Regions from separate parts of the Bacillus sp. GW821-FHT01G09 genome, predicted to be linked through region 1. Evidence: riboswitches for the same ligand, from Rfam matches in the RefSeq annotation. Region 1 holds a riboswitch; each other region holds the start of a gene.
The links. Region 1 has a riboswitch for S-adenosylmethionine ahead of AC07VD_RS08970 (phosphoadenylyl-sulfate reductase). Riboswitches for the same ligand answer to the same signal wherever they lie in the genome.
Positions count from the first base shown of each region.

Region 1 (10,833 bases):
TTTGTCACTGCCAGTCCTCCTTAAGATACGCCTACTTCTTCTTTTTTCTTCATCCCTTTGATTAACACTTCTACGACTTCTTTTCGACTGAATTCAGCAGGCGGCAGCACACCGTCTCTCAGCATACCTCTTACCTTAGTGCCTGATAAAATGACGTGATGCTCTCTGCCATGAGGGCATGTTTTCGCTGTTCCCATATTTCCGCATTTTTTACAGAAGAAGCTGTGCTCAAATTTCAGCGGCGTAATCCCGAGTTCTTCAGGTTTAAATGTGTCAAACAGCTCCTGTGCTTCGTATGTTCCGTAATAGTCACCTACACCTGCATGATCACGGCCGACGATGAAATGTGTGCAGCCGTAGTTCTTTCTGACAAGCGCGTGGAAAATTGCTTCTCTCGGGCCTGCATAACGCATCGCCGCTAAAAAGACACCAAGGAAAACGCGATCTTTCGGGTAATAATGATCAAGAAGCACTTGGTAGCTTTCCATCCGTACATCAGCTGGAATGTCATCAGATTTTGTTTCACCTACTAACGGATTCAAGAACAAGCCGTCTACTGTTTCAAGAGCCGTTTTTTGAATGTATTCATGCGCTCTGTGAACAGGGTTTCTTGTTTGGAAACCGACAATGGTTTCCCAGCCTTTTTCCGCAAACTGGCGTCTCGTTTCTAACGGTTCAAATGTAAATTCAGGGAACTGTTTTGAAGCTTTTTTAATCAACGTAATCGGCCCGCCGACATATGTATTGCCGCGGCTGAACAGCTTTTTAACACCAGGATGCTCCTGTTCATCTGTTTTGTACACATTGACAGCTTCTTTTTGTTTGTCAGGCACGTACAGGTCTTCGATTTGGATAACGCCGTATGTTTCTCCTTCATACGTTAACTTTACCGTTTCACCAAGTGACAGTTCCGCTGCTTTTTGCGCATCGACCGGAAGCGTGATTGGAAGAGACCAGACAACGCCGGAAGAAAGACGCATGTTTTCGACCACAGATACGTAATCTTTTTCATTAAAGAAACCTTCAATCGGGCTGTATGCACCGATACCGATCAATTCCAAATCCGCGAAAGAAATTAAATCAAGTTCAATTTCTTTTTGAATGCCGCTCACATCATATGATTCATCTACTCTGTTTACTAATGTTCCTCCGTGTGGTGCTAAGCTCATAATATCCATCTCCTCCTAGTTAACTTATAAAATTACTCAGATTAATGATCAGATTCCCCCGCCTTGTTCGTGGACTGAGCGTCTCTCTTTACGAATGGCCTTTGTCAGGCTGATGGCACCGCCCGCCGCTAAAAGCACACTTACCATGATAAAGATCGAATAATAATCTGCTTTTAAAAACAAGGATACAAGCAGATAAGAAATCGATAAAGATAAAAACGGCGATACGATCCATACCTTCAGCATCGTTTGAACAACTTGTTTATGGAACACGTTCGGACCGTTTTTTGCCATGCCTATTCCGATAATAGACGATGACGTGACTTGCGCCAAGGGCACCGGCATCCCAAATACAGAACTGATGATCACCAGTCCCGCTCCTGTACCGGATAAGAGAATGCCTTCCCCTTTGGAGAATCTCGTAATTTTCTTCCCGTTTGTTTCTAGCACTCGCCGGCCTAATAACAGTGCGCCAAGAGCAACAAAAGCTCCTCCATACAAGGTTCCTTTTCCGACATCAAGCACACCGGCAGCTACTAACGGGCCAACAGCATTCGCCACGTTATTCATGCCGGCAGAGAATGCTTCGAAAAATCCGGCAACTAACAAAACAATGCCGAGGATTTTTTGCTTTTTAGAAGATTTTACTTCAATCTTAAAATAACGAAACAGCTTAGATACGAAATAGGTGAAGCCGAAAGCAAACAGCGGGACAAAAACCCAAAATGACACAATGATCAGAAGATTGTTCACAAACAATACTTTATAAGCCACTCCCACGCCGACAACCGCGCCGACTGTTACTTCACTTGTCGACAAAGGAATGCCGAGCAGATTAGCAGTAAAGAGCGACAGGGCAGCAGCTCCAATAATGATGCAAACAATCGTCAGTGTAATCGTCTGCTCAGGAATAATGCCGGAGCTGATTGTTTTTACAACCTCGCCTCCGCCAATGACCGCCCCGGCAAAGACACCGACTGCGCATAGGGTCAAAGCGTAGGTTTTCTTTTTGATGGCTCCGGAGCCGTAAGCAACTCCCATCGAAGCTGCAGCGCCGCTTGCACCAATATTCATCGCGAAAAACAAGCTAAATAAAATAGCGGCTAATTCCATTTTGCAGCTCCTTATTCATGCAGTCCGCATTCTGTTTTCGCCATACCATTCCATCTGCCTGAGCGCAAATCCTCTGCCGTAAAAGCGGGAGCAGTGCAAGGCGCACAGCCAATACTTGGATATCCTTGGTCATGAAGCGGATTGTAGTCCAGTTCATTCCGGGATGTGTATCTCCAAATGTCTTTCCAAGTCCAATGGATAAGCGGGCAAACTTTTACTGACTTGAATTTTTCATCTTTGTTTAAGAAATTCGTATTGGCACGGCTTGGCCCTTGATCACGGCGCAGGCCGGAAAGCCAGGCTGGATGTCCTGAAAGCGTCTCTCTTAAAGGAACAACCTTTCTAAGATAGCAGCACTGATTCGGCTCTCTTTCCCACAGTTTGTCACCATGTTCTTCGGCTTGTTCCTCAAGGGTGAGATCTGGTTTTTTCAGGATGATATTAAGACCCGGATAACGCTCTTTCACTCGTTCAATTGTTTCATAGGTTTCTTTAAAATGAAGTCCTGTATCAAGAAACACAATCTCTGCGTCTTTTTTCACTTTATAAATTAAGTCAATCAGAACGATTCCCTCAATTCCGAAACTGCAAGCATAAACAAGCTGATCGCCGTAATGGCCGTATGCCCATTTTAAAACTGACAGCGCTCCTTTATAAGGATCGTCTTCCGGAAATGTAATCGTTGGTTCTTCCCAATTATCATACGTTAACATTTCTTCTTTCCTCCTTTCGGAGACAAACAAACAGTAGCTTTCTGCCGGTTGTCTTTTCCCATGTAATGTGATTCGCGGCTGCTGATATACAGATAGCCTTTTTACCTCTTAAAATAAAAAACTTTCAATCCGGCGGAAAGAAAGACAGGAACAGCATGTAGCCCTTATCTTTCAAAATGGAATTCATTTTGCTGGAAGTAGCACCTTACAAACTATGCAGGTTGCCGGGCTTCATAGGTCCAGTCCCTCAGCCGCTCTTGATAAGTTTTTAGATTTGTAGTAAATTTTAGCACAATTCTAACATAAGTCAACCCGACTTTTTTTATAGGATTAATAAAAAAACAGGCCTCACAGCCTGTTTTCAAGTACATCAAGGCTTTGAAGCCTCTTTACATCATTTGAATTTATTTTTTATTTTTTAAACCAATCTTTTGACTCGGGATTTCGTTTCCATGTTTGCAGCTTTTTTAGATCATCTGAATGAATATTTCCGTTTTCAAGCGCGACCTCTGTGAGCGTATCATAATCAGTTAATGAGTAGTATGGCAGTTCTGCCTTTGCGAAGGCTTCCTCCGCTTTAGGAAGTCCGTACGTAAAGATTGAGACGACACCAAGCACTTCACAGCCGGCCGCTTGTAAAGCTGCACAAGCTTCAAGCACACTGCCTCCTGTGGAAATTAAGTCTTCAATGACAACTGTTTTTTGCCCCTCTTGCACAGCTCCCTCAATCTGATTGCCTTTTCCGTGCGCCTTCGGCTTGCTCCTCACATAACACATCGGAAGATTCAAACGGTCAGCCGCAAGAGCAGCATGAGGAATACCGGCAGTTGCTGTTCCCCCAATCATTTCAGCTTCAGGAAAATGCTCTTTGACAAGCTTGCTGATACCTGAAGCAACATCGTTTCTGACCTCTGGGAAAGATAGCGTAAGGCGGTTGTCACAGTAGATCGGTGATAAAATGCCGCTTGCCCATGTGAACGGCTCGTTCGGGCGTAAAAATACAGCTTGGATGTCTAATAGATGTTTTGCGATGATTTGTTTCAAGATTTGATTCCCTCCCATTCAAGTCTGACAGCCTTATAGGCTTTTACCGGGTCTTCCGCTTTTGTAATCGAGCGTCCTACTACAATCGCTGATGAACCTTTCTCTCTTGCAATGGCAGGCGTCGCTACGCGGACTTGGTCATTCGCAGCGTCCTCTGACATTCTGATCCCCGGAGTGACAGTCAGAAATGAAGGCGACACCGCTTGGTAAATGGCTTTTGCTTCATGAACAGAGCACACCACTCCATCCAGTCCGCTTTCTTCCGCCTGTTTGCTGTAGTGCACAACCGTATCAATCAGAGACTTTTCGATCAGCAGTTCATCTTTCATGATTTGTTCAGATGTGCTTGTCAGCTGGGTTACCGCGATAAGTGACGGACGTTTTTTTCCAGCCGGCGTACCTTCTTCTAAGCCTTCGAGAGCTGCCTGCATCATTTTTTTGCCCCCGGCAGCATGAACATTGACGAGGTCTACTCCAAGACTGGCAAGGCGCTTCATCGCTTTGTTTACAGTAGTCGGGATGTCATGAAGCTTTAGATCTAAAAATAGCTCGCAGTTTCTTTCTTTTAGTTGTTTCACGATAGATGGCCCTTCTTGATAAAAAAGCTCCATCCCAACCTTTACAAATAACGGTTCTTGCTGAAAAGGCGCTAAGAACGCAAGTGTTTCTTCAGCTGACGCAAAATCAAGCGCGATGATGGGCAGGTTGTTTTTCATGATTCCAGCTCCTTCCGATGCATTCTTCAATTGATTGATAGCCGTATTGGAGCAAAACAGATGGGAGCTGTTCAATAATCTCTGGACATGCAAAAGGATTCACAAAGTTTGCTGTTCCGACAGCGACTGCGCTTGCTCCCGCGAGAAGAAATTCCAGGGCATCTTCAGCCGTTTGCACGCCTCCCATTCCGATAATCGGGATGTTGACCGCCTGGCTGACTTCATACACCATGCGAATGGCAACCGGCTTCACAGCAGGGCCTGAAAGTCCCCCTGTTTTATTCGCTAATATCGGTTTGCCGGTTTTTAAATCGAGTCTCATGCCGATTAGTGTGTTGATCATCGTAAGACCGTCCGCTCCCGCTTCCTCGATCGCTAAGGCAATTTCTGTGATATTAGCCACGTTCGGGGAAAGCTTCACATAAACGGGTACATCCGAAACCTCTTTCACCGCTTTTGTCAAATCGGCAGCCATTTCAGGATTCGTGCCAAAAGCGATTCCGCCTGTTTTCACATTCGGGCAGGAAATATTCAATTCAAGAGCATGAACATTAGGCGCTTTGCTGATATGCTCTGCGACTTCAACATAATCCTCGACTTGAGAACCTGCGACATTGGCAATGATCGGCGTATCAAACTGCTCAAGCCACGGCAGCTCATTATGCAACACGCTATCCAGCCCCGGATTTTGGAGACCGATCGCATTGAGCATTCCAGCACCAGTCTCAGCTACCCGCGGCGTCGGATTCCCGAAGCGCGGCTCCTTTGTCGTAGCCTTAATCATGATAGCTCCAAGACAAGACAAATCATAAAAACGTGAAAACTCTTTTCCAAACCCGAAGCAGCCTGATGCAGGAATGATTGGATTTTTCAAATCAAGTCCCGGCAATTTCACCTCTAGCATTACAGCGCCACCTCCTGAGCTTTAAATACAGGCCCGTCGAGACATACTTTTACATAGGATGTCTCACTTTCGTTTGTATGGCACACACACGCGAAGCATGCGCCGATTCCGCAGCCCATTCGTTCCTCCATGGACAGATATACTTCTTTATGGGCATATTCCTGTTTTAACGCCTTGAGCATCGGTGTCGGCCCGCAGCTGAGGAGGATATCAAACTCTAGATTTTTCCGTTTAATCACATCTGTGACAAATCCGGTTTCCCCGTAGCTTCCGTCAGCTGTTGCCACATACGTGTCTCCGTACTGCCTGCATTCTTCCTCGTAAAAAACATCCTTTGCCGATTGGAATCCTAAAACGTGGATGACATTAACCCCTTTTTCATTCAAGCGTTTCGACAGCTCTTGGAGAGGCGGCACACCTACTCCGCCTCCTACCAGCAAAGCCGTCTTTCCGGGTTGAACTTCATTAACAGGAAAGCCATTTCCCAAAGGCCCGAGGACATCCACAAGTTCTCCCTGCTGCTTCAGTGACAAGAGTCTTGTCCCTTCCCCATCTACCCGATAAATGATGGTGACTTCATTTTTTTCAAGGTTGACATCTGCGATGCTGATCGGCCTTCTCAAAAGAGGCGTAACCGCTTCGCTCACTTTAAGATGAAGGAACTGTCCCGGGGTTGTAAACCCTTGGACAAGCTCCCCTTTCAGAACCATTTGATACACCCGGTCTGCAATTTGCTGGTTAGAACATACTGTCAAATACGCTTTTTTCATATAGTGACTGCCGCCTCCTGATTTGTGTTGACTGCCGGCATTTGATCAGCACGGAATGTCATGCTTTCCAGCACTCGTAATATCGCCTCTGCCGTATCTAAAGATGTTAGGCAGGCAACACCATTTTCTACTGATTCACGTCTGATTCTAAAACCGTCTCTTGCCGGCTGCTTTCCTTTTGTCAGCGTATTGATGACAAACTGCGCTTCTCCGTTTCTGATGACGTCAAGCAAGTTCGGGCCATCCTGACCGATTTTTCCGACGACCTTCGCTGGAATGGAAGCTTCTTTCAGGTAGCCTGCCGTTCCTTCCGTCGCTAAAATGTTGTAGCCGATCGCGTGGAACCGCTTAGCAATGGCAAGCCCTTCTTCTTTGTCCTTATCAGCTACTGTTAAAAGCACGGAACCGTAGTTCGGGATTTGAATACCTGAAGCAATCAAGGCTTTGTAGAGCGCCTTTTCAAGTGTCGAATCTTTCCCCATGACTTCACCTGTTGATTTCATTTCAGGCCCTAACGTAATGTCCACTCTTCTCAGCTTGGCAAAGGAGAAGACCGGCGCTTTTACAAATACACCTTGCTGTTCAGGCTGAAGGCCCTCTGTATAGCCAAACGCAGCCAGCTTTTGACCAAGAATGATTTTTGTTGCGAGATTCGCCATTGGGATACCCGTAATTTTGCTTAAAAACGGTACGGTTCTGCTTGATCTCGGATTCACTTCTAGCACGTACACCTCACCTTGCGACAAGACGAATTGAATATTGAGCAAACCGACAATATTCAGCCCTTTAGCCAATGCGATCGTGTATTGTTCAATTTTTTTCTTAATGTCCTCTGTGAGAGACTGAGGCGGATAAACAGCGATTGAGTCTCCGGAGTGAACGCCCGCACGTTCAATGTGCTCCATAATTCCCGGAATGACGACTGTTTCACCGTCGGATACTGCATCGACTTCAATTTCTTTTCCAGTCAAGTATCTATCAATTAATACAGGGTGCTGCGGATTGATTTTGACTGCATTTTTCATGTAATGAAGCAGCTCCTCTTCATGGTACACAATCTCCATCGCCCGGCCGCCAAGTACATAGGAAGGACGCACCAGTACCGGATAACCGATATCACTCGCGATGCTTACCGCCTGATCAACTGATGTCGCTGTTTTGCCAAGCGGCTGAGGAACACCAAGTTCTCCAAGCGCTTGTTCAAATTTATCCCGGTCTTCCGCACGGTCTAAATCTTCTAATGAAGTTCCAAGGATTTTCACTCCGCGTGCAGAAAGCTCGTCAGCAAGGTTAATCGCAGTTTGTCCGCCAAATTGTACGACAACGCCCATTGGCTGTTCGAGGTCAATGATGTGCATAACATCTTCAATCGTAAGCGGTTCAAAATACAGCTTGTCTGAGATGCTGAAGTCTGTTGAAACGGTTTCCGGGTTGTTATTGACAATAATGGCTTCATAGCCTGCTTGTTTAATTGCCCATACAGAGTGAACCGTCGCATAGTCGAACTCGACACCCTGACCGATTCGAATCGGACCCGAACCAAGCACCATCACACTTTTCTTATCTGTAACGACAGATTCATTTTCTTCTTCATATGTGCTATAGAAGTATGGCGTTTCTGACTCAAATTCCGCCGCACATGTATCTACCATTTTGAATACCGGCGCAATCCCCGCTTGTTTTCTCAAGCTGTAAAGCTCAGATTCTTTCATTTTCCACTCGCGGCTGATGTACTGATCAGAGAAGCCGAGTTCTTTTGCCTGTCTCAGCACATCTGTATCGCCCGCATTCGCCTTCAATTCTTTTTCAAACTGTACGATTCCGAACAGCTTATGCAAGAAGAAGACATCGATAGCGGAAAATTCATGGAGGTCTTCTACCGTGTAGCCTCTTCTATACGCTTCAGCTAAGTAGAATAAGCGTTCATCACCGGCCTTTTTAATTCGCTTTTCAAGAAGCTCATCTGAAATGTCAGCGGCATCCTTCAATTCAAGATGATACACATCCGCTTCCAGTGATCGCACTGCCTTCAGCAATGACTCTTCAAGCGTGCGGCCGATCGCCATGACCTCACCTGTCGCTTTCATTTGCGTGCCAAGCTTTCTGTTTGCTGATTCAAACTTATCAAACGGCCAGCGCGGAATTTTGGATACGACATAGTCAAGAGCAGGTTCAAATGCTGCATATGTTTTTCCTGTCACCGGATTCATCATTTCATCTAATGAAAGTCCGACTGCAATTTTAGCAGCGAGCTTTGCAATCGGGTACCCCGTTGCTTTTGATGCAAGGGCAGATGAACGGCTGACACGCGGATTTACTTCAATAATGTAATATTGGAAGCTGTCTGGGTCTAAAGCGAGCTGCACGTTACATCCGCCTTCGATCCCAAGCGCGCGAATCAGTTTTAACGATACATTCCGCAAGAGCTGATATTCGCGATCGCTGAGCGTTTGGCTCGGCGCGACAACAATACTGTCTCCAGTATGGATTCCAACTGGATCAATGTTTTCCATGTTACAAACGACAATGGCGTGATCCTGGCTGTCTCTCATGACTTCATACTCGATTTCTTTATAGCCGGCGATGCTTTTTTCAAGCAGACATTGGTGTACCGGGCTTAATTTCAAGCCGTTCTCAACGATTTCTTTTAACTCTGTCTCATTCGAGCAGATGCCTCCGCCTGTTCCGCCTAATGTATATGCCGGGCGGACAATGACAGGGAATCCAATGTGACTGACGAATTTTTCCGCTTCTTCGAGGGAGTGAATAATCTCACTTTCAGGCACCGGTTCATTCAGTTCATTCATTAATGTTCTGAACAAGTCACGGTCTTCAGCTTGCTGAATCGCAGACAGTTTTGTGCCAAGCACTTCGACGCCGCATTCTGCCAGAACACCTCTTTCAGAAAGCTCAACCGCAAGATTCAAACCGGTTTGGCCTCCGAGTGTAGGAAGAATGGCATCTGGTCGCTCTTTTCTGATGATTCTTGTCAGGAATTCAGGTGTGAGCGGTTCGATATAAACCCGGTCAGCCATTTCTGTATCTGTCATGATCGTGGCAGGGTTTGAGTTGACAAGGATGACTTCATAACCTTCTTCTTTCAAAGCAAGACAGGCTTGTGTTCCCGCATAGTCAAATTCTGCTGCTTGGCCGATGATGATCGGTCCAGATCCGATTACTAAAATTTTGTTAATGTCTACGCGTTTTGGCATACCGCTTCCCCTTCTTTCTCTGTTGTTTCGATCAATTCGATGAATCTGTCAAATAGATGGTTGGCATCCTCAGGACCAGGTGAGGCTTCGGGATGATATTGAACCGTAAATGCCGGCAATGTTTTATGCTTCAGCCCTTCAATCGTATCGTCGTTAATTGCGATATGCGTCACTTCCAGTTCTGTTTTACTGATAGACGAAACTGTATATCCATGGTTTTGAGATGTTAAGGCAACTTTTCCTGTAGCCAGCTCTTTTACCGGGTGGTTTGAGCCCCTGTGGCCGAATTTCATTTTTTCAGTATTCGCCCCGCACGCCAGCGCGAATAATTGGTGGCCAAGACATATTCCGAATAATGGCACTTTTCCAAGAACACCTTTAATCATTTCAATCGCTTCAGGCACATCCTTCGGGTCTCCAGGTCCGTTAGAAAGCATGATACCGTCCGGTTTCAGCTGAAGCACCTCTTCCGCTGTAATGTTGTAAGGCACAACGATGACGTCACATTTCCGTTTGTTCAGCTCTCTTAGAATCCCGTGTTTCATGCCGAAGTCAACCAAGACGATGCGTTTGCCTCTTCCCGGGCTCGGATATGCTGTTTTTGCTGATACTTGGGATACTTGATTTCTTGGCAATTCCGTTTCGTTCAGTCTTTTCAGCACTGCTTCGATATCTTCATCAGATGAAGCGAATGTTCCTTTTAGCGCGCCTGCCGTGCGGATCATTCTTGTCAGCTTCCTTGTATCAATCCCCTGGAGTCCGGGAATGTTTTTCATTTTTAAATACTCGTCTAAGGTGTATGCTGAACGCCAGTTGGAAGGCAGCTCACATAATTCTTTGATGATCAGCCCTTTCACAAAAGGGGTAATGGATTCAAAATCATCACGGTTAATGCCGTAATTTCCGATAAGCGGGTATGTTAATGTTACGATCTGTCCGCAGTAAGAAGGGTCAGATAAAATTTCCTGATAGCCTGTCATCCCAGTATTAAAAACGACTTCTCCCATGTTGTGTTCTAAGCTTCCGAAGGCTTCTCCCTCGAATACCGCTCCGTTTTCCAGTACTAATCGTCTCTTCATTTGACAAGTCTCCCCTCTTCATAAGCAAGCTTCCCTGCCGCAATTGTAGCGACCGGCCAGCCGGTGCAGCTGATGCCGTTGAATGGTGTATTTTTTCCTTTTGATAAAAATGT
Region 1 covers NZ_JBWKWL010000002.1:673,578-684,410, reverse strand. Annotated here, with positions in the region: gene cysC (adenylyl-sulfate kinase) at 1-8, opposite strand, end outside; gene sat (sulfate adenylyltransferase) at 21-1,169, opposite strand; gene cysP (sulfate permease) at 1,218-2,282, opposite strand; gene AC07VD_RS08970 (phosphoadenylyl-sulfate reductase) at 2,294-2,995, opposite strand; SAM riboswitch class I at 3,157-3,262, opposite strand; gene pyrE (orotate phosphoribosyltransferase) at 3,407-4,039, opposite strand; gene pyrF (orotidine-5'-phosphate decarboxylase) at 4,036-4,755, opposite strand; gene AC07VD_RS08955 (dihydroorotate dehydrogenase) at 4,724-5,659, opposite strand; gene pyrK (dihydroorotate oxidase B electron transfer subunit) at 5,659-6,429, opposite strand; gene carB (carbamoyl-phosphate synthase (glutamine-hydrolyzing) large subunit) at 6,426-9,641, opposite strand; gene AC07VD_RS08940 (carbamoyl phosphate synthase small subunit) at 9,626-10,720, opposite strand; gene pyrC (dihydroorotase) at 10,717-10,833, opposite strand, start outside.

Region 2 (10,833 bases), 200 kb from region 1:
ACGAAGCCGCGCCGGATTAAAATCCAAAAACAGACCAGTCGGCTCCTTCCTCTTCGTAGGTCCTACCGGCGTAGGGAAAACAGAGCTTTCTAAAACACTGGCAGATGAATTATTCGGCACAAAAGACGCTATTATCCGACTCGATATGAGCGAATACATGGAGAAACACGCCGTATCTAAAATTATCGGTTCACCGCCTGGATATGTCGGCCATGAGGAAGCTGGACAATTAACTGAGAAAGTGCGCCGCAATCCTTACAACATTGTGTTGCTGGATGAGATTGAAAAAGCACACCCAGACGTTCAGCATATGTTCCTGCAAATTATGGAGGATGGCCGTCTGACAGACAGCCAAGGCAGAACCGTAAGCTTCAAAGACACTGTGATCATCATGACAAGTAATGCGGGTGCTGGTGAGAAACAAACGAAAGTCGGTTTCCAATCAGATGACAGTGTCATCGAAGAACAAACATTAATTGATTCACTGAGCATGTTCTTTAAACCTGAGTTCCTCAACCGTTTTGACAGCATTATTGAGTTCCGCTCATTGGAAAAAGAACATCTTGTCAAAATCGTCAGCCTTCTTCTTGGAGAACTTGAAGAAACATTGGCTGAACGGGGCATTAGCTTGAATGTGACAGATGAAGCGAAAGAAAAAATCGCTGAGCTGGGCTACCACCCTTCATTCGGTGCACGTCCGCTTAGAAGAACCATCCAAGAATGGGTTGAGGATGAAATGACCGATCTGCTGCTTGATAATGGCGAGATCACAAGTTTTCACGTGATTTTAGAAGATGATAAAATCAAAGTGCGAGCGAAATAACAATCAGCGGTTTCCTTTTAGGAAGCCGCTTTTTTTATGCTTTCATACTCTTGACTTAGAAAATACGGTCCCTTCCCCTGAAGCGCTACTTCCCTTCATCCTTTACACTTTTTTTAAGGAGGGATGGAACATGTTTATATACAGTGAATATGTATTTCTACTATTATACGAATACCATCTGAAGGACAGCTTGCAAGAAAGCTGCTAATTTCAGTAGACACCCGGGCTTTTCAATTTTGGAGAGCCCGTTTTTGTTTATTTCTCCCTTCTATGCCTCTTCCTTGAATATTTCATGAACAAATTCACAATGTCCCTAAAGTTCCGGGCACCAAAACCGATATTAACCATAGACAAGCTAGTAAAAAAGGATTTGGTGAAAAACTATGGATAAAACTTCGTTAATCGGTATTATTCTTGCTTTTGTGGCATTGAGCGTCGGGATGGTTCTGAAAGGCGTCAGTTTCAGCGCCCTTGCAAACCCCGCTGCCATTTTAATTATTATCGCCGGGACAATCTCAGCAGTCGTTATTGCGTTCCCAACAAAAGAAATTAAAAAAGTGCCTGCGTTGTTTCGAGTGTTATTTAAGGAAAATAAACAGCTCACAATAGAGGAACTCATTCCTATGTTCTCTGAATGGGCTCAGCTTGCACGCCGCGAAGGTCTGCTTGCTTTAGAAGCAAGCATTGAGGATGTAGATGATGCTTTCTTGAAAAACGGGCTCAGCATGGCTGTTGACGGGCAAAGCGCGGAATTTATCAGAGATATTATGACAGAGGAAGTCGAAGCAATGGAGGACAGGCACCAAGCCGGAGCCGCTATTTTTACACAAGCGGGAACGTACGCCCCGACACTTGGAGTACTCGGTGCTGTAATCGGGCTGATTGCCGCTCTCTCTCATATGGATAACACAGATGAGCTTGGACACGCCATCAGTGCCGCCTTTGTTGCCACACTTCTCGGTATCTTTACAGGGTATGTGTTATGGCATCCTTTCGCAAATAAATTAAAACGAAAATCAAAACAAGAAGTAAAACTGCGTGAGGTCATGATTGAAGGTGTTTTATCCGTTTTAGAAGGACAAGCACCGAAAGTCATCGAACAAAAGCTTTTAATGTATCTTCCTGCGAAGGACCGCTTGAAATTTGCAGAACAAGGAGAGGCGCAAAATGGCGAGAAAAAAGAAGAAGAAGCATGAGGACGAGCACGTTGATGAATCATGGCTCGTTCCTTACGCCGACATCCTTACTCTTCTCCTGGCATTGTTTATTGTGCTGTACGCGAGCAGCTCGATTGACGCAGCTAAGTTTCAAATGCTCTCAAAATCATTTAATGAAGTTTTTACAGGCGGAACCGGTGTACTGGACTACTCCAGTGTCACTCCTCCTGAAAACGAGTCAGACGGCATCGATGAAGTGAAAAAGGAAAAAGAAGAGAAAGAGAAAAACAAGAAAGAAAAAGAAAAAGCAGCTGATCAAGAAGAACTTGAAAATGTGAAGAGCCAGGTGGAAAAGTTCATCAAAGATAAAAAGCTGGAACATCAGCTGGAGACGAAGATGACTAGTGAAGGCCTTCTGATTACGATTAAAGACAGCATCTTCTTTGATTCTGGAAAAGCGACCATCCGTAAGGAAGATGTGCCGCTTGCAAAAGAGATTTCAAATCTTCTTGTGATTAACCCGCCAAGAAATATCATTATCAGCGGACATACTGATAATATGCCAATTAAAAATTCTGAATTCCAATCAAACTGGCATTTAAGCGTCATGAGAGCGGTAAACTTTATGGGGCTCCTGATTGAAAACCCCAAGCTCGATGCAAAAGTGTTCAGCGCCAAGGGTTATGGCGAGTATAAACCGGTGGCTTCCAATAAAACTGCGGAAGGCCGAAGCAAAAACCGGCGGGTTGAAGTTCTCATTTTGCCGAGAGGCGCAGCGGAAACAAATGAAAAATAACAAAAAAGGAAGCCTTGTGACATATCAGGCTTCCTTTTTTTACTTATTATGAAACTGTTTTGCGTTTAATCCTACTCTTTTTAACATTTCGGTGCACATCTCTACCTCTTCTTCGCTTAATACGCTGATCATTTCATCAATTTCAGCAGCGTGATCAGGGAAAATATCGTTCAAAAGACCGATGCCTTTTTCAGTAATTTGCGCAAATGTCACTCGTCTGTCTGTAGGAGACGCTTTCCGAATGAGAAGTTCTTTTTGCTCCAGCTTATCTACAACGTATGTGATGCTCCCGCTAGCCAAGAGAATTTTATCTCCTATCTGCTGCAGCGGCTGATCGCCTTTATGGTACAAAAGCTCTAGCACAGCAAATTCAGTCGGATTCAGCCCATGCTTATGAATATGCTTATTCATATGATCGTTAATAGACCGATACGCGCGCGACAGCACGATAAATAACTTCAGTGATTTTTCTGTCATGTCTCAATCATCCTTTTAGAAACCGTTACAGAGAAACATTAATAAACAAAGACCAAAATGTCAATAAAAATCTTTCCAATATTTCTCTTCTTTTTTAAAATGTAAGCTTGCCAACACCTTTTTCTAATTTTTTTGGTTATTTTTTCTTATTAAAGAAGAAGAAACAATGATATAATACCTCTAATCAGGTGTATGTTGGAGCGATGCAAATTGAAAATACTAAAAGGCGCCTGCGGGAGAGTCAAACTTTATATCATACTGGTCGTGATTCCGGCAATCGTCATCAGCTTTTTCGTATATGAAAAAGAAAAAGATACAATAGCTGCAGAACATAAACAAGAAGCAAGTGTCCTGCTAAACCTTCACCGCAACAAAATCAATTATTTAATCGGAGAAACAATGGCGAGAATGACCTCCTTGTCCATCGCCATCGACAGACCGGTTGATATAAAGAAAATGCAGTCAATTTTGGAAAAGACCTTTGATTCAGAGCCGAGATTTTCCGGTCTCTATTTTCTCAATGCCAAAGGAGACGTCACCGCAAGCACAACCGAATTAAAAACGAAAGTAAACCTGGCCGACAGATCTTTTTTTACAAAAGCAAAGGAAACTAAAAAGACAGTCATTTCAGATAGTTATTCGAGCAGAATTACTGGTCAGCCAATTTTCACAATTTGTGTCCCTGTTTTGGACTCAAAACGTAATGTGACAGATTATCTTGTCGCAGCTATTCAAATTGATTATTTGAAAAATCTCATTAACTTACTAAGCCCTGATGTTTATATTGAAGTTGTGAACCAAGACGGGAAAATGATTTTTGCGAGCGGACAAGCATCTCATGCAGAGGATCAGAAACCTGTCAGCGGATATCTGGATGATATCAGCTGGAATATGAAAGTCTATCCGAACCCGGTCACAATAGAAGAACTGACGAAAAGCCTAGTGCTTCCGCTTTCATGTATTATTGTTCTGCTGAATATCCTTTTTATTCTCGTGCTGTATTATTTGCTGAAGCGGCAGACCCAGCTGGAGCGCTCAGAAAATGAGGCGCAAAAATTAGAGCTGATCGGGACGCTTGCTGCCAGCACAGCCCATGAAATCCGTAATCCTCTTACCGGCATAAGCGGCTTTATTCAGCTGTTGCAAAAGAAATATAAAGGTGAGGAAGATCAGCTTTACTTCTCCATTATCGAACAGGAGATAAAGCGCATCAATCAAATAGTGAGTGAGTTTCTTGTTCTCGGCAAGCCGACAGCTGAAAAATGGGAGCTGAACTCACTTCAGGACATTATCGGAGAGATTATGCCGATCATTTATTCTGAGGGCAATCTATACAATGTTGAAGTCGAATTACAGTATTTAACCGAGCAGCCCTTACTCGTAAAATGTACAAAAGATCATATTAAACAAGTGATTTTAAATGTAGCAAAAAATGGCCTCGAGTCAATGCCTGAAGGAGGCAAACTAACGATTTCCCTGGGAGCTTTAGATAAAAAAGCCATAATCAAAGTTGTGGATAACGGTGAAGGGATTTCTCAGGAAATGCTGGATCACATCTTCCTTCCCTTTGTTACTTCTAAAGAAAAAGGAACCGGGCTCGGCCTTGTTGTTTGTAAACGGATCGTGCTGATGTACGGAGGCTCTATTCATATTGAAAGTGAAGTGCGAAGAGGCACAGAGGTGACAATCACCCTCCCCGTATCCGCATCATAGCCCCCCTGACCATGTCAGGAGGGTTTTTTATCTTCGTGATCGGGCATTGCCATTCGATTTGCTTGCTGGTCTTCCAGAAAAAAGGATTTTGATGAAACGCAACAGCATTTTCAAAAGCAAAAAAAACATAAAAAATACTAAAAAACCCTTTATACCTTCCGTGGCATCTAAAAACTCCATATTCCCTCTCCCCGTCACCTTTTGCTGAATCTCAATCGCAAATACGATGACAATGATGACTGTAACGGTATAGATAAAGGACAAGGCTGTCATACTCCATTTAGAAAGCCATGTAAACACAGCGTGAGTGACGCCGAAAAAGAATATGCCAAAAATGCCGATCACCCAAAAATGCATTTCTTTGTCAGTTAAATGAATGCCAAATATTCCGCATAAGGAAATAAAAGCATCATGAAATTGATTGACCATTTCGGTAATGAGAATCGCCAGTTCTTTCATTAGTTCCCTCTTTCATATGAATTTTTTCCAGAAAAAAAGAGCGCTTCCGAAAAGCTCTCTCTTTATATATGCATCTGATAGGCCGCTATTTATTTGCATCATATGCTGGCATAACATCTCTGCGGGGCCACAAGCCTAATTTCTTTACAAGGCCTTGAATCCCTTGGGAATGTTCGTTTTCGTGCATAAGCTGGTGATATTCATTTATTAAACAATCCAGCTCCTGACTGTGCCTGATCGTGTCATGCCCTGTAAATCCCTGCTTTCTAGCGGCATCTATCATTAACTTTCTTTTTTCATCAATAGACACCAACAATCTTTCTTGTTCAGAAGAACCGCCCATTCACTTCACCCCTCGCCGCTAAGAAATAGGAAACAAGTTTGATTGGGTTATTGTGCATTATTACAGATTATACTTTATTTGTAAACATATTTTCATTAAATAAGTTAATTTTTCAGGTATAATAGATATATTGATAGGATTAGAAGAACAATACCCAGGTGAAGAATATCTTAAACACGCCGCCAGGCAGGAGGTATGCCCAATGAAGAAAAAGAAAGCAATTATGCTCGGAGCGGCAGGCGGAAAAGCAATTTTGAAGAGGAAAAACCGAAAAAAATGTATTCAGCACATCACTACTTTTTTTCAGATGCTTCGCGATTGGCGTAATGGCGACTACCCTCGTTCACAGGTTAAAACACTTTTGCTGTTAACTGCCGCAATTCTGTATATCGTCATGCCGCTCGATATCATTCCAGACGTAATCCTCGGTCTTGGGTTCATTGACGATGCAGCTGTTTTAGGTTTGATTTGGACACTGATTAAAAAAGAACTGTCACAGTATGAAAAGTGGCGTTTGCAATAAATATAAAAAGCCCCGTTCGATGAACGGGGCTTTCTCATACTTATTGATTCACGCTGTCTTTTTCATAAATCGGAACCCAGCCTTCAGTTGTGACAAAAATTCTCACCGCGACAACTTTGCGGTCCTCCTGAAGCGTGAAGTAATGACGGATATTCTCAGGCACAGAGATTAAATCTCCAGGGTTTAAACGGACATCAAAAAACGTGCCGTCCTTGCCTTGAATGACAAAAATACCGTGTCCGCTTACAATAAAACGAACCTCATCGTCTGTATGGTGATGCTCTCTTTTAAAGTTTTCAAGCAGTTCATCAAGTTTCGGATTGCTGTCTGACAATGAAATAACATCCTGTGCTTTATAGCCGCGGCGGGTTGAGATATCCTTAATTTCAGTTTCGAAGGTATCAAGAATTTGCTGTTTTTCTTCTTCTGTCAGGTCATATTTCTCTGAGAGATGTTCCGGAAGCTTCGTGATATCCCATTGCTCATAAATAACCTCTTGACTGTCCAGAAAGATTGCCACTTCCTCTTGATTTTCAATCGTTGTATTTGCCTCATCATGAATTCGAATTGTAGCCATTTCAATTCCTCCTTTTATTTAACCAGCTGATGCTGGAGTGTTTTCAATTTCAAATGGTAGCTGAACAAAAATTCATACGCTTCAAGCACTCTTTTTGCCTCAAATGCTGTTCTCCCCCAAGCCGTAATACCATGATTTCGGATCAGAACAGCTCCTGAATCTTCTGAAATCTCTTCCGCAAACAGTGCCGCAAGCGTCGGGATATGTGCCGGATTTTCTATAATCGGAATGGTCACTTCTGCGTTCTCTTCCCACAAGCCGAGTGCTTTTATAATTTCCTGGCCTTTGAATGTGATTTTCTTTTGGTCTCCGTATAACTCTGAAATCACATTATTGTTTACCGTATGGACATGCAGGCAGCATCCGGCATTGGTTTTATTGTACAAATGTGTATGCAAAAGCGTTTCTGCTGACGGTTTCAGAGAATGCCCGCTTTCAGCAGGCTCTCCGTTTTGATCAACCAGCAGAAAATCTTCAACCGTCTCTTTGCGTTTATCTTTTCCGCTTGCAGTGACGAGAAATGTTAAAGGATCATCTGTAACCTTAATTGACAGATTGCCGCTAGTCGCCGGAAACCAATCTCTCTCTGCCAATTCCCTTTTTACTTCAGCGAGCTCTCGCCAGCGTTCTTGTTTTGCAGCCATTCCTGTACCTCCTTTACATTCTCAATTTCCTTTCTGATCTCATAAAAATCTTGATACGGAAGATGATTGAGGTTTTGCTCCCGGCATTCGTTTAATAAATAATCCCTTGCAAAGCATAGGTCAGATAGCTTTGCTGCCTCCACATCTGTAACCGAATCACCGATCATGATGATATATTGGTTCGGTTCAGAAAGTTCATGGATGACCGACGGCTTACAGCACCCGCATTGATTGCTGCATGTGCCCTTGCAGGAATGAGGCCAGTCAATATGGATATAGTCATTGTCAAATGAAGCATGGTTGCAATAAATGCGGTCTTTCTCCACAATGCCTTCAAGCAAAGGATATACAAAAAAGTCCATTCCACCGCTTATAACATAAAACGGAATCTCGTGCTCATTGATAAATGCTACAAATTCCCGAAAGCCTTCCCTGATTTTTGCATCTTCTAATACAAAACTTGTAATCTCTTCTTTTAAACTGCTGGGCAGAAGGCCGAACATCCGCCCGACACCTTCCTTGATCGACAGCGTTTTGGAAAGTACGCCGTCTTTTAATGCCACCCACTCTGGGGGAGCAAATGTTTTCATGATATTTATAATGTTGTCGTTCATCGTGATGGTTCCGTCAAAATCACAAATAATAAAAGGTTTTCGAGTCGTCATACGGCTTCAACCTTTCCCCATTTATCTAGCGCAAGCTTAAGGTCCTTGCATTGTTCGGCTTTTTCATCAATCGGCTGGGCCTCTAGGACCGCATCAATAATGGCTCTGAACGCTCGCCCCCCGCCTTGGGCACCGTTCGGATGTCCATGTACGCCTCCTCCGGCGTTAATAATGTGGTCTATGCCGAAATCACGCATTAATAGCGGAACCATGCCGGGATGAATGCCTGCTGACGGAACAGCAAATGTTTGGTTAAAAGCATCCTCTCTCACACATTCTTCATGAATCGCCAGTGCATCTGCTCTTGGAAGCGCAACCGAACCATATGGAGACGGAAAGAGGCTGAAGTCAGCACCGCAATATCGGTTTAATTTTCCGAGTAAAAGAGCGTGAGAAAAACCGTAAAACGGAGAAGACGTAAACGCTCCGCTCACTGCTGGATGCGCCATAATCGGAACTGGGATTTCAGGATCTTCTGCAAGGCCTTGCATAACGTCCAAGCCGTAAGCGAAGACATTAAACAAAAGCGCATCCGCTCCCAACTCGGCGGCGCGTCTCGCTTTGTCTAACAGATCAGCCGTACGTCCGGTCAAATTCACCGCATACAGCGTTTTATGTCCGGTTTGTTCATACGTTTCTTTCAATATTTGCTTTCCTTCTGCAATTCTTGTTTCAAAAGGCGCTAGACCAGTCTCAAAGAAAATTTCATCGTCTTTAATCAAGTCAACTCCGCCAAGCGCCTGCTGCCGGAGCTGTTCTTTAATATCACTCAGGTCCCTTCCGATTACGCCTTTAAATATGCTCATTAACAGCGGTCTCTCAAACTCTCCCAGCAGCTTCCGGATGCCGTATACGCCAAACTTCGGTCCCGGCAGTGCACGCTTAAATGCTTCAGAGAAGTGAAGATCGATTAATTTGATTTTTCCGTCCAGGGACAGCTTGCCAAACACTGTTGTCAGCAAAGCCGGAATATCCTGAGAGAAATTGATTTCAGGATAGGCAATTGTGATGACCGCTTGTTTTTCTGATGCAGTTCCCTCTCTCTCCTCAACTTTTATCACCCGCCCCTTGTGCTTTTGCATTTGCTCCTGTTTTACAAGGGGCAGATCAGTCCAGGAGCCTACTGTCAATCCTGTTGCGATTTGTTCTGCTTTCTTCTCTGTATCGGCTCCCGGTTCGGTCAGGAGATATGTCGCTAATAACTCACTCATGCCAGAGCTCCTTTCATTTTCATCCATATCAAAAAACCTCTTCAAACTGCAATCGCGTCTAAAGAGGTTTCGTTTCTCGTCCGAATCTTATCTCTCAGCCGCTAGCTGCAAGAATTAGCACCGTGCTTTATAAGTCGGTTGCCGGGCTTCATCGGGCTCGTCCCTCTGCCTGCTCTTGATAAGAAAATATAGATTTTATAAATTATTTTGAATTATCCCATCGTTATAAAGTCTTGTCAATGCTTTTTTGGGTAAACAGGTTCAGTTTGCCAATTCGATAAGCGGCTTCCTTAAGTCTTTCTTCACTTGTTAAAAGTCCGACTCTGACGTAGCCCTCGCCATATTTACCGAAGCCGTTTCCAGCCGCAACCGCCACATTCGCTTTTTCCAGCAAAAGATCTGAGAACTGCTCAGAAGTATAGCCTTCAGGCACAGGCAGCCATGCAAAAAAAGAACCTGCGGGAGCTGTTACATCCCAGCCGATTTCCCGGCATGCCGTGATCCAAGCGTTTCTCCTGCTCTCATATCTGGCATTTTGCTCTGCCACACACGTCTGATCGGCTAACAGTGCCTCTGCTGCAGCCTCTTGAGTCGCTCTGAAAAGACTGACAAACATATGGTCTTGATAAAGATTGATCGCTTCAATGACCGAAGCGTTTCCGACGGCAAAGCCAACCCGCCATCCTGCCATATTATACGTTTTTGACAGCGTGTAAATTTCAATTCCGATATCCTTCGCACCTTCAGTCTGCAAAAAGCTTAAAGGCTTGCAGCCGTCAAATCCTACAGCGCCGTAAGCAAAATCGTGAACGACGCAGATTCCGTTTTCAGCCGCAAAACGCACGGTATCTTCAAAGAACTCGGAAGTAGCAACAGCTCCGGTCGGATTATTCGGATAATTCAAATACATCAATTTCGCCTGTTCCCTTACTTCAGCGGTTATGCTGCTGTAATCAGGGAGAAACGCCCTGTCCTTTACGAGCGGCATCATTTCCATCTTTGCTTTTGCAAGTGTGACACCCGACCAGTAATCAGGATAACCCGGATCGGGAACTAAAATCGTATCACCGGGATTCAACAAGCATTGCGGGAGCTCGACAAGACCGGCTTTTCCGCCGAATAATACAGCGACTTCGGTTTCCGGATCCAGATCAATGCCGTACTCTCTTTTGTAAAATGCAGCAGCCGCTGACTTCAGACGGTATGAGCCGCGAAAAGACGAATATTTATGATTCTCAGGATCAGCAACAGCTCGTTTCATCTCCTCGACAATATGTTCAGGAGTCGGCTGATCTGGATTTCCCTGTCCTAGATTGATAACGTCATGTCCTTCTGCGAGCTTTCGGTTCACTTTCTGCACCAGAGAAGCGAAGAATTGTTTAGGCAATTCCTTCAATACATGAGACTGTTCAAATTTCATCTATTCTCACCTTCTAAAAAAATCT
Region 2 covers NZ_JBWKWL010000002.1:478,204-489,036, reverse strand. Annotated here, with positions in the region: gene clpE (ATP-dependent protease ATP-binding subunit ClpE) at 1-823, shown strand, start outside; gene motA (flagellar motor stator protein MotA) at 1,207-2,019, shown strand; gene motB (flagellar motor protein MotB) at 1,991-2,776, shown strand; gene mhqR (MarR family transcriptional regulator MhqR) at 2,816-3,253, opposite strand; gene kinD (sporulation kinase KinD) at 3,446-4,966, shown strand; gene AC07VD_RS07980 (hypothetical protein) at 4,994-5,425, opposite strand; gene spo0E (aspartyl-phosphate phosphatase Spo0E) at 5,511-5,768, opposite strand; gene AC07VD_RS07970 (YkvA family protein) at 5,971-6,291, shown strand; gene mtnD (acireductone dioxygenase) at 6,332-6,868, opposite strand; gene AC07VD_RS07960 (methylthioribulose 1-phosphate dehydratase) at 6,883-7,512, opposite strand; gene mtnX (2-hydroxy-3-keto-5-methylthiopentenyl-1-phosphate phosphatase) at 7,470-8,177, opposite strand; gene mtnW (2,3-diketo-5-methylthiopentyl-1-phosphate enolase) at 8,174-9,388, opposite strand; SAM riboswitch class I at 9,473-9,573, opposite strand; gene mtnE (methionine-glutamine aminotransferase) at 9,612-10,808, opposite strand.
Region 2: it holds a riboswitch for S-adenosylmethionine, as region 1 does, so the genes downstream of both, mtnW (2,3-diketo-5-methylthiopentyl-1-phosphate enolase) here and AC07VD_RS08970 (phosphoadenylyl-sulfate reductase) in region 1, are expected to answer to the same signal.

Region 3 (10,833 bases), on a different contig from region 1:
GCGTCAACAAATGGGAAGTTCTTGGCGCCATTAATAAAGAGCTAGAAAATCGAGGCAGCTATCAAGGAAAGTTCTTTCAGCGCCTTGAGGAGGAATCAGCGCTATGATTTTGAAGAAAATTCTCCCTTATAGCAAAGAACTGCTGAAAATGGCCGCGGGAGAAGGAGATATTGTCGTAGATGCGACAATGGGTAACGGACATGATACACAGTTTTTAGCGGAGCTTGTTGGTGAAAACGGCCATGTGTACGCATTCGACATCCAAGAATCAGCCGTGGCCAATACAAAGGAACGGCTCGGTGACATGTATCAAGCGCGAACAACGTTATTTCACAAAAGCCATGATAAAATCGCTGAATCCCTCCCGCCTGAAACACATGGCAAAGTGGCGGCCGCGGTATTTAACCTCGGCTATTTGCCGGGCGGGGACAAATCAATTACGACAAACGGAAGTTCCACGATCAAAGCAATTGAACAGCTTCTCAGCACCATGAAAGATGAAGGTCTGATTGTTCTCGTCGTCTATCATGGCCACCCGGAAGGCAAAGCTGAAAAAAACGACGTGCTTGAGTTTTGCCGGGACTTGGACCAGCAATCAGCCCGTGTATTAACATACGGATTTATCAATCAGCAAAATGACCCGCCATTTATTGTCGCCATCGAAAAAAAAGCTCAGATCAGCAAATGATTTGAGCTTTTTTCTTTGAGTTTTTCATCCAGGACATTTTTTGAAATTTCCGGTAGGCTCTGCCGTTGATATAAAAGAAAAGGGAGGTTTTTCCGCTGGCTTTGATCAGCTTCTTTGCGAGCCGGCCCATTTCCTTTTGGCCTGCCACTTTATCATCTGACAAATAAACACCAAGCAAGCCGCGATTGATTAAACGATGGAAGTTTTCATGCGGAATGCCTTGTAGATGCTCGTCGGCTTTATGGATAAAGTGTTCAAGCCGATTCATCATCTCTTCATGAGACTGATAATACGAGCAGAAATTCAAGTCTCCTTCCAGCAAGTCCTCCTCTTGATCAATCAAATAATCAAGAAGAATATGAAGACCCTGTATGTAAGGAAAATAACTGTCGCGGATTTTTTTAGCGGTGCTTTCTGTGAAATCAGGCTGGAACGAATACGCAACCAGACAGAAAATGCCTAACGTTGAGCCTGCACAGGCTGAAAATTCATACCATTCCATCTCAGGCAGCTCTGATTCATATTGAGTAAACCACTTTTCAAGCCGCGGAACACGCTCATGCTCAATAACGTGCTTATGCACCTGCAAATCGCAATAATAGCCGCACAGTTCAAGCAGATAAGGTTTAATCATGTCATAGTGCTCAATGGAACCAAGGACACGCTGGCACGTTTTGACCAGTTCGTGCAGATATCCGCTGTCATCCTGTTCTTCCCTGAATTGATAATAATTTTGCAGTTCCGCTCCCACTGTCAGTGCGTCCTGCATTGAGGCATGGAGCATCCGAAAATCCTGCGGGTCCAGCGAGGTGCTGCGGTCACATAGATTGTCCAAATAATCACTAATCGTTTGATACGCGATGATAAACTCGACACATTTCTGCTTTTGGCTGCCTGACAATAAGGCCAGTATGCCGCCGCCTTCACAGTGAAACGTTTTGTCCCGAATACTTGCGGTTGCCTGTGCTTTCAATTCACTGTTATGAATCGATTCTGATTTTTGCTTCCATATGTCCAGCTCTTGATGAACGAGCGGAAAAATATCTCGATATACCTTTGTCATCAATCCAAAAGGATGTTCCGGTACTGTCAACACATGCACCCCCTACTAGTTCAAATATATTGATCAGTAAACGCTCTTGCTGCTTTAAAGACATCTTCTCTCTCGGGTTCATTGAAGATCTCATGGTAAAGCCCTTCCCACTCTCTGTATGCTTTATTATGAGAAGCAACACCATTAAACCACTTGATGACCATCGTTTTGTCAACAAGCTTGTCATCACCGGCTTGCATCACAAGAAGCGGAACTTTCAAAAATGCCTCTGTCGGCACCATTGCCGATTCAATTGTCTTTAAAAGCTCTCTGTACCATCTGACAGAAACTTTCCTGACGTATAACGAATCATTTTGGTCAGCCTCGATGACGTCCTCATTGCGCGTCGCCATATCAATTGATAATCCCGAATCAACCTTAAGTGACGGAGCGATGACATTCAGGCCTTTTGATGCAAGATCAAGCGCTTTATTGACTTTAATTTGCAGTCCGAGACACGGTGATGATAAAATAATTCCCGTAATCCGGGGATTTCTTTGCTGTTTAACCCATTCAATCGCGACCAGACCGCCCATGCTGTGACCTAGCAGAAAAACCGGCAGATCAAAGGTTCGCGCTTTATCTATCCAAGCATCTACTTCATCAATGTATTCTTGAAACGAGCGAATATGCCCTCTCGCTCTTGTCGTTGTTCCCTGTCCAGGCAAATCGCCCATGACAACGTGATAACCCGAAGACCGCCACATTTCAATCAGCCATTTATATCGTCCGTGATATTCACTTGCCCCGTGAATGATTACAATCACTGCAACAGGTCTGTCTGCTTTCCAGGTCCACATGCTCTTCACCTCATACGAAATTTAAATAGAGAAAGAAGGATGAATCTTATGATCTACCCTTATAAGGAACACAAGCCAGATATCCACCCAACAGCCTTTATAGCTGATAATGCAACAATTACCGGTGATGTCGTTATCGGAGAACAGTCCAGCATTTGGTTTTCTGTTGTCATAAGGGGAGATGTTGCACCGACCAGAATCGGAAACAGAGTCAATATCCAGGATTTAAGCTGCCTTCATCAAAGCCCGAACAAGACGCTACTCATTGAAGATGACGCCACGATAGGCCATCAGGTTACACTTCATAGCGCTGTTATCCGCAAGAACGCCTTAATCGGCATGGGCTCAATCATTTTAGACGGAGCCGAAATTGGCGAAGGCGCTTTTATTGGTGCCGGCAGTCTTGTCCCGCCCGGAAAAATCATTCCGCCTGGCCATCTCGCCTTTGGCCGCCCTGCAAAAGTCATCCGCCCTTTGACGGAAGAAGACCGGAAAGATATGCAAAGAATACGGTCAGAATATGTAGAAAAGGGCCAATATTATAAATTTCTTCAACAAACATAAGACCTGCTTCGTCTTACTTTACCATTTTTCAAATTATATTTGAAAGCAATAACCATCGTTAACCCGGACGTCATCACAGTTCGGGTTTCGATTTTTCCATAAAACGTTCACATATAGCATGAAACGTATGACTTTTATCTTATCACAAAACTATAAACAGCCTCTGCAAAAACACATACCTATTCTTTCCTGTTCTCTATTTTCTATGAGCACACACAAAAAGAGCCCACTGGGAGCTCTTTTTGTCAGCTGATATTTCGTTCGCTGGCAGCAGCCGCATTTTTTTTGTGAAACCCTTTTCCATAGTACACAGCCAGCAAGATGAGAAACCATATCGGCCCGATAATCACGGCTACTCTTGTATCAGGGCTGTAAGCCATAAGAATGACAACGAATGTTAGAAATGCCAATGACACATAAGACGTAAACGGAAATAAAGGCATTTTGTACTTTAATTGTTTCTTTTCTTCAGGCTTCAAACTTTTCCTGTATTTGATTTGAGAAAGCAAAATGATCGCCCACGTCCAAATCGCTCCGAACGTCGCAATACTTGTAACCCAGGTAAATACCTTCGCAGGGACAACGTAGTTTAACAGCACTCCGACTAATAAAGCGCCCGCAGAAGCCAGAACAGCTTTACCCGGGATGCCGCCTTTCGTCAGCTGACCGTATGCTTGTGGGGCCTCTTTCTGTTCCGCCAAGTTAAACAACATCCGCCCTGTGCTGAAAATACCGCTGTTGCATGAAGACAGCGCGGCTGTCAACACGACAAAGTTAATGATGCCTGCAGCTGATGGAATGCCCACTTTTTGGAACGTGAGAACAAATGGGCTTCCCTGAGAGCCAATTTCCTGCCACGGATAAATAGACATAATGACGAATAAAGCGCCTACATAAAAAATCAAAATCCGCCAAAATACTGTATCAATTGCTTTGGCTAACGATTTTTGCGGGTTTTTCACCTCGCCAGCCGTCACCCCGATCATTTCAATCCCTAAATAGGCGAACATGACCATTTGAAGAGACAATAGAACCCCTTTTAAACCATGAGGGAAAAATCCTCCGTTGTTCCACAAATTACTGATTCCAGTTGCAATGCCCCCATTACCGACTCCTGCAATAATCATCAATAAACCGACAGCAATCATGGATAAGATCGCAACAATTTTAATCAATGCGAACCAAAATTCCAGCTCACCGTAAGCTTTGACAGCCAGGAAATTAACACCCGTCATAATGACCAGCGCCGATAATGCCCAAATCCAGTTTGGCACGTCCGGAAACCAGAACCCCATATAGATGCCGACAGCAGTAATTTCGGCCATACAGGTGACAACCCATAAAAACCAGTAGTTCCACCCTGTTAAATAGCCTGCAAGCGGTCCCAAATAATCACGCGCATACCTGCTGAAGGAGCCTGCGACCGGTTTTTGAATGGCCATTTCCCCAAGCGCTCTCATAATAAAAAACATGACCAGGCCGCTTGCGGCATACGCTACCAAAATACCAGGCCCTGCTAATTGAATAGCTGATGCGGAGCCGAGGAACAACCCTACTCCTATAGCAGCTCCTAAAGACATTAAAGAAATATGCCTTTCTTCGAGTCCGCGGTGCAGCTCTTGTTTTTGTTTTTGCATGCTTTCTTCTCCCCTAGAAAAAAATATCATTAAATCATTTTTCTGAATATTTCGTATGAATTGGGTAAACCAATGATGATGGAGAAATAAAAGGATAACAACAAGGCTTTCGACTACTCGAAAGCCTTGTTGTCTGTTACACAAAGATGACTTCTTTAGGCTGATGGCTCAGCTCTTCAGGCATATACCGTTTTTCAATATTGATGCTGTGCCAGATCATAAAGATCAGTACAGTCCAGATTTTACGGCTGTTATCAGCCTTGTCCGCACAATGGTCTTCAAGAAGCTGAAGGACATAATCCTTATGGATATAAGCATCCGTTTGGCTTTCCTGGATAATATTCCGCACCCATTCGTTCATTTCGTTTTTCAGCCAATGACGGATCGGTACAGGGAAACCAAGCTTTTTGCGGTTTAATACATGCTCAGGCACAATTCCTTCAGCGGCTTTGCGAAGAAGATACTTCGTCGTGCCGTTCTTCGTTTTCAGCTCATCAGGAATTTTTGAAGCGACGTCGAATACGACTTTATCCAAGAACGGCACACGCAGTTCCAAAGAATTCGCCATCGTCATTTTATCCGCCTTTAACAAAATGTCGCCGCGCATCCAAGTGTGGATATCGACATACTGCATTTTGTTGATATCGCTGTACGAGCTGCTTTCTGTAAAGTAAGTCTTCGTCACATCGCGATATGAAAGGTTCGGATTATAATGCTTCAACAGCTGCTTTTTGACAGACTCTTCAAAGATTTTCGCGTTACCGATATAACGATCCTGAAGCGGAGTACAGCCGCGCTCAAGCAGGCTCTTTCCTCTCATACCTTCAGGCATAACGGCAGCAACGTGCAGAAGCATCTTTTTCAGGCCGGACGGAATGCGTTCAAACGGTTTAAGCGAAAGCGGCTCACGGTAAATGTTATATCCGCCGAAGAGCTCATCCGCTCCTTCACCTGATAAAGCAACCGTTACATGTTTTTTCGCTTCTTTTGCAACAAAGTACAACGGAATCGCTGCCGGATCAGCAAGCGGGTCATCAAAATGCCATACGATCTTCGGAAGCTCATTCATGTATTCCTCAGGCGAAATGACTTTGCTGATATTTTCAATGCCCAGCGCCGCTGCCGTTTCTTTCGCTACATCAACCTCACTGAAGCCCTGCTGTTCAAAGCCGACAGAGAATGTTTTTAAGCTTGGATGAAATTCCTTCGCAACAGACACAATAAAGGAAGAATCAATCCCGCCAGACAGGAACGAACCGACAGGAACGTCACTTCTCATATGAACGTTTACAGAGTCATAGATCGCGTCTCTGACTTCTTTCACAAGCTTGTCTTCTTCAGTCTGAACCGGCTTGAGGTTCGCTTTGAAATACGTTTTGAATGTGATATCGCCGTCCGGGCGGATTGTGAACTGTGAACCCGGCTCTACTTTTTTCACATGGGCATCAAGCGTGCTCGGTTCAGGAACAAATTGGAAAGACATGTACTGCTGCAATGCCTCTTTATCTATTTCAATATCATTCTGAGCAACCATTAAACTTTTTCTCTCTGAGGCAAAATAAACCTGATCATTGATTGTTGTATAGTACAACGGTTTAATGCCGAATGGATCTCTTGCTCCATAAAGCACATGATCGTTTTTATTCCAAATCAGAAAGGCAAACATACCGCGCAGTTTGGACGCCGCTTCTTCTTTATAGTGACGGTAAGTCGCAAGAAGAACCTCTGTGTCCGAATCCGTGTTGAATGTGTACCCCTTTGCTTCAAGTTCTTCTCTCAGTTCAATATAGTTATAGATTTCTCCGTTAAAGATAATCCAATATGTTTCATCTTCATATGATAAAGGCTGTCCGCCATTTTCTACATCAATAATGCTGAGCCGTCTGAATCCGAAGCCGACGTGCTCATCATGGAAATATCCATCACTGTCAGGACCGCGGTGAACGATCATTTGGTTCATTTGTTTGATTAGTTCTTCTTGATCAGCGGTTTGAGCTAACGGATGCTTGTTAAAAACCCCGACAAATCCACACATAGTATTGCCTCCATAATTAAAATTGTCATCATTGAACCCCTATTTATAGACGCTGTGAATAGTATTTGGTTTCACAGTTATGTAAAAAAATAAACATGAATACAACGATAAAAAAGGGAAAGCCGCTTAACCAGTAAGCGGCTATAAAATTATTCTCCTAACGCTTCTTTACGCAGCTGCTCCGCTTTGTCTGTACGCTCCCAAGGAAGGTCAACATCGTGACGTCCAAAGTGGCCGTACGCAGCAGTTTGTTTGTAGATCGGACGGCGCAAATCAAGCATTTTGATAATGCCGGCAGGTCGTAAATCAAAGTTATTGCGAACAACTTCAATCAGTTTTTCCTCAGAAGCTTTTCCGGAACCGAATGTGTTGATTGAGATTGACACAGGCTGTGCAACACCGATCGCGTAAGCAAGCTGTACTTCGCAAGAATCAGCAAGCTCAGCCGCAACGATGTTTTTCGCAACGTATCTTGCCGCATAAGCTGCAGAACGGTCTACCTTCGTCGCGTCCTTACCTGAGAACGCGCCTCCGCCGTGGCGTGCATAGCCGCCGTACGTATCAACGATGATTTTGCGTCCTGTAAGTCCCGCATCCCCTTGAGGGCCTCCGATTACGAAACGTCCTGTAGGGTTGATGAAATATTTTGTTTCTTCATCAATCAGCTCTTCAGGAACAACCGGATTGATTACATGTTCTTTAATGTTGCGCTGAATTTGCTCAAGTGTAATTTCAGGGTGATGCTGAGTTGAAATAACAATCGCGTCAATGCGGACTGGTTTGTTATTTTCATCGTACTCAACCGTTACCTGTGTTTTGCCGTCAGGGCGAAGGTACGGAAGAATATCTTCTTTACGGACTTCACTTAGGCGGCGGGCTAATTTATGGGCAAGTGAAATTGGAAGAGGCATAAGCTCTTTCGTTTCGTTGCACGCATAACCGAACATTAATCCTTGGTCACCCGCACCAATCGCTTCAATTTCTTCGTCGCTCATTGTGCCTTCACGGGCTTCAAGCGCTTGGTCTACGCCCATCGCGATATCAGCAGACTGCTCATCAATTGATGTTAAAACCGCACAAGTTTCCGCATCAAATCCGTATTTTGCACGTGTGTATCCGATTTCTTTAATGGTTTGGCGAACCGTTTTCGGAATGTCAACATACGTAGAAGTTGTGATCTCTCCGCTTACAAGAACCAAACCTGTTGTCACAGATGTTTCACAAGCAACACGCGCGTTAGGGTCTTTCTTTAAAATTTCATCTAAAATACTGTCAGAAATCTGGTCACAGATTTTATCCGGATGCCCCTCCGTAACAGATTCTGATGTAAATAAACGACGATTTTTACTCATGATTTGCTTCCTCCTGCACAAGGCCTCCCGAAAGACCTTGTATATATGATACGGAACTCGCTCCCTCTTATACAATGTACAGTTATATTAGAGAATGTTAATTGGCATATTTATGAAATAAAAAAACCTTTTCCATCGAGGAAAGGGTTTGGTCTTTGTGCCTTTCACTCTTATCGCTCAAGGAATCATACAACCTTGCAACAGGTTAGCACCTTGGTTGTCTCACTCAGTTGAACATAATAAATAACAGAGAAACCGGTTGCTGGGCTTCATAGGGCCTGTCCCTCCGCCAGCTCGGGATAAGAGTATCCGCTCAATGAAATATCTTATCGTAAAAGGGTTTGCAATGTCAATATGATTCAGAAGAAATAGGCACCTATATTGAGGGAAAACAATGGAAATGCACACACAAAAAATAATAAATAGTATAGACTATTTGAAAATATATGTTATACTAATTAACAATTAGCAAAACACAAAAAACGATAAAGGAAGGTTTCATATGAACTCAGTTGATTTGACCGCTGATTTACAAGCCTTATTAACATGTCCAAATGTGCGTCATAATTTATCAGCAGCACAGCTAACAGAAAAAGTACTTTCCCGAAACGAAGGCATTTTAACATCCACAGGTGCTGTTCGCGCGACAACAGGCGCTTACACAGGACGCTCACCTAAAGATAAATTCATCGTGGAGGAAGAAAGCACGAAAAATAAGATCGATTGGGGCTTGGTGAATCAGCCCATTTCAGAAGAAGCGTTTGAGCGGCTGTATACGAAAGTTGTCAGCTATTTAAAGGAGCGAGATGAACTGTTTGTTTTCGAAGGATTTGCCGGAGCAGACGAGAAATACAGGCTGCCGATCACTGTCGTAAATGAGTTCGCATGGCACAATTTATTTGCGCGGCAGCTGTTTATCCGTCCGGAAGGAAATGATAAGAAAACAGTTGAGCAGCCGTTCACCATTCTTTCTGCTCCGCACTTCAAAGCGGATCCAAAAACAGACGGCACTCATTCCGAAACGTTCATTATTGTCTCTTTCGAAAAGCGGACAATTTTAATCGGCGGAACTGAGTATGCCGGTGAAATGAAGAAGTCCATTTTCTCCATTATGAATTTCCTGCTGCCTGAAAGAGATATTTTATCTATGCACTGCTCCGCCAATGTTGGTGAAAAAGGCGATGTCGCCCTTTTCTTCGGACTGTCAGGAACAGGCAAGACCACCCTGTCGGCAGATGCTGACCGCAAGCTGATCGGTGACGATGAACATGGCTGGTCTGATACAGGCGTCTTTAATATTGAAGGCGGGTGCTACGCTAAGTGCATTCATTTAAGCGAGGAAAAGGAGCCGCAAATCTTTAACGCGATCCGCTTCGGGTCTGTTCTCGAAAATGTCGTTGTTGATGAAGATACACGCGAAGCCAATTATGATGATTCCTTTTATACTGAAAACACGCGGGCAGCTTACCCGATTCATATGATTGACAACATCGTGACTCCAAGCATGGCTGGCCATCCGTCAGCAATTGTATTTTTGACGGCTGATGCCTTCGGAGTCCTGCCGCCGATCAGCAAACTGACGAAGGAGCAGGCGATGTACCATTTCTTGAGCGGTTACACGAGTAAGCTTGCCGGAACCGAACGTGGTGTAACGTCTCCTGAAACAACGTTCTCTACATGCTTCGGCTCACCGTTCCTGCCGCTTCCTGCTCACGTCTATGCTGAAATGCTCGGCAAAAAGATCGATGAACACGGCGCAGACGTTTTCTTAGTCAATACCGGCTGGACCGGGGGCGGCTACGGCACAGGCGAACGAATGAAGCTTTCTTACACTAGAGCAATGGTCAAAGCAGCGATTGAAGGTAAATTAGAGGATGCAGAAATGATAACTGACGATATTTTCGGCCTGCACATTCCGGCTCATGTTCCTGGCGTTCCTGATCATATCCTTCAACCTGAAAACACATGGACCAACAAGGAAGAATACAAAGAAAAAGCAGTCTACCTTGCAAATGAATTCAAAGAGAACTTTAAAAAGTTCGCACATACCGATGCCATCGCCCAGGCAGGCGGCCCTCTCGTATAAAAAACAAAAGCCAAGAGCAATTATGCTCTTGGCTTGTTTTAATTGACGGAATGCAAAGAAGTCAGCTTATATGTAATGATGGTCCGGCCATCTTCCCATTGAAGCTTCTGCACTTCAGCTGTGCCTGACTTTTCGCCAAACTTTGTTTTGCGTACATCCATTGGAATCTCCATCGGATATACTCGGTATCCGTCCTTCTCTAACGTGAATATATTCTCATCTATGCGAACTTCTTTTCCTTTTGTCACAATCAGTGTATTAAATTCAACAGGCATTCCCAAAGTGAAATCCCCTTTCGTTCTCTTTTTTCTTTATCATAACATATTTCACTGTCAGCGGTTTTTCATCCATTGTGTGAGCTGCCGTACGATACGCCGGTTTTCTTTTGGCGGGAAATAATGTGTGAATGTACTGTAGTACCATGTCTCCACCGGCTTATGCAGTTGTTTTAGCTTCTCTTCAAATAAATAGGAATGCTGAATCGAAACATTTTGGTCTTTTTCTCCATGGATTAACAGCACGGGAACCTGAATTTTGTTTACTTGGTCAAACGGTGTCCTCCATTGATATTCCTCAGG
Region 3 covers NZ_JBWKWL010000003.1:473,233-484,065, forward strand. Annotated here, with positions in the region: gene mnmL (tRNA modification radical SAM protein MnmL/YtqA) at 1-107, shown strand, start outside; gene mnmM (tRNA 5-(aminomethyl)-2-thiouridylate-methyltransferase MnmM) at 104-688, shown strand; gene AC07VD_RS13045 (tetraprenyl-beta-curcumene synthase) at 678-1,781, opposite strand; gene ytpA (phospholipase YtpA) at 1,802-2,581, opposite strand; gene AC07VD_RS13055 (gamma carbonic anhydrase) at 2,630-3,145, shown strand; gene alaP (alanine permease AlaP) at 3,391-4,782, opposite strand; gene asnB (asparagine synthase (glutamine-hydrolyzing)) at 4,919-6,817, opposite strand; gene metK (methionine adenosyltransferase) at 6,967-8,169, opposite strand; SAM riboswitch class I at 8,337-8,475, opposite strand; gene pckA (phosphoenolpyruvate carboxykinase (ATP)) at 8,672-10,255, shown strand; gene AC07VD_RS13080 (DUF2584 domain-containing protein) at 10,294-10,536, opposite strand; gene AC07VD_RS13085 (alpha/beta hydrolase family protein) at 10,588-10,833, opposite strand, start outside.
Region 3: it holds a riboswitch for S-adenosylmethionine, as region 1 does, so the genes downstream of both, metK (methionine adenosyltransferase) here and AC07VD_RS08970 (phosphoadenylyl-sulfate reductase) in region 1, are expected to answer to the same signal.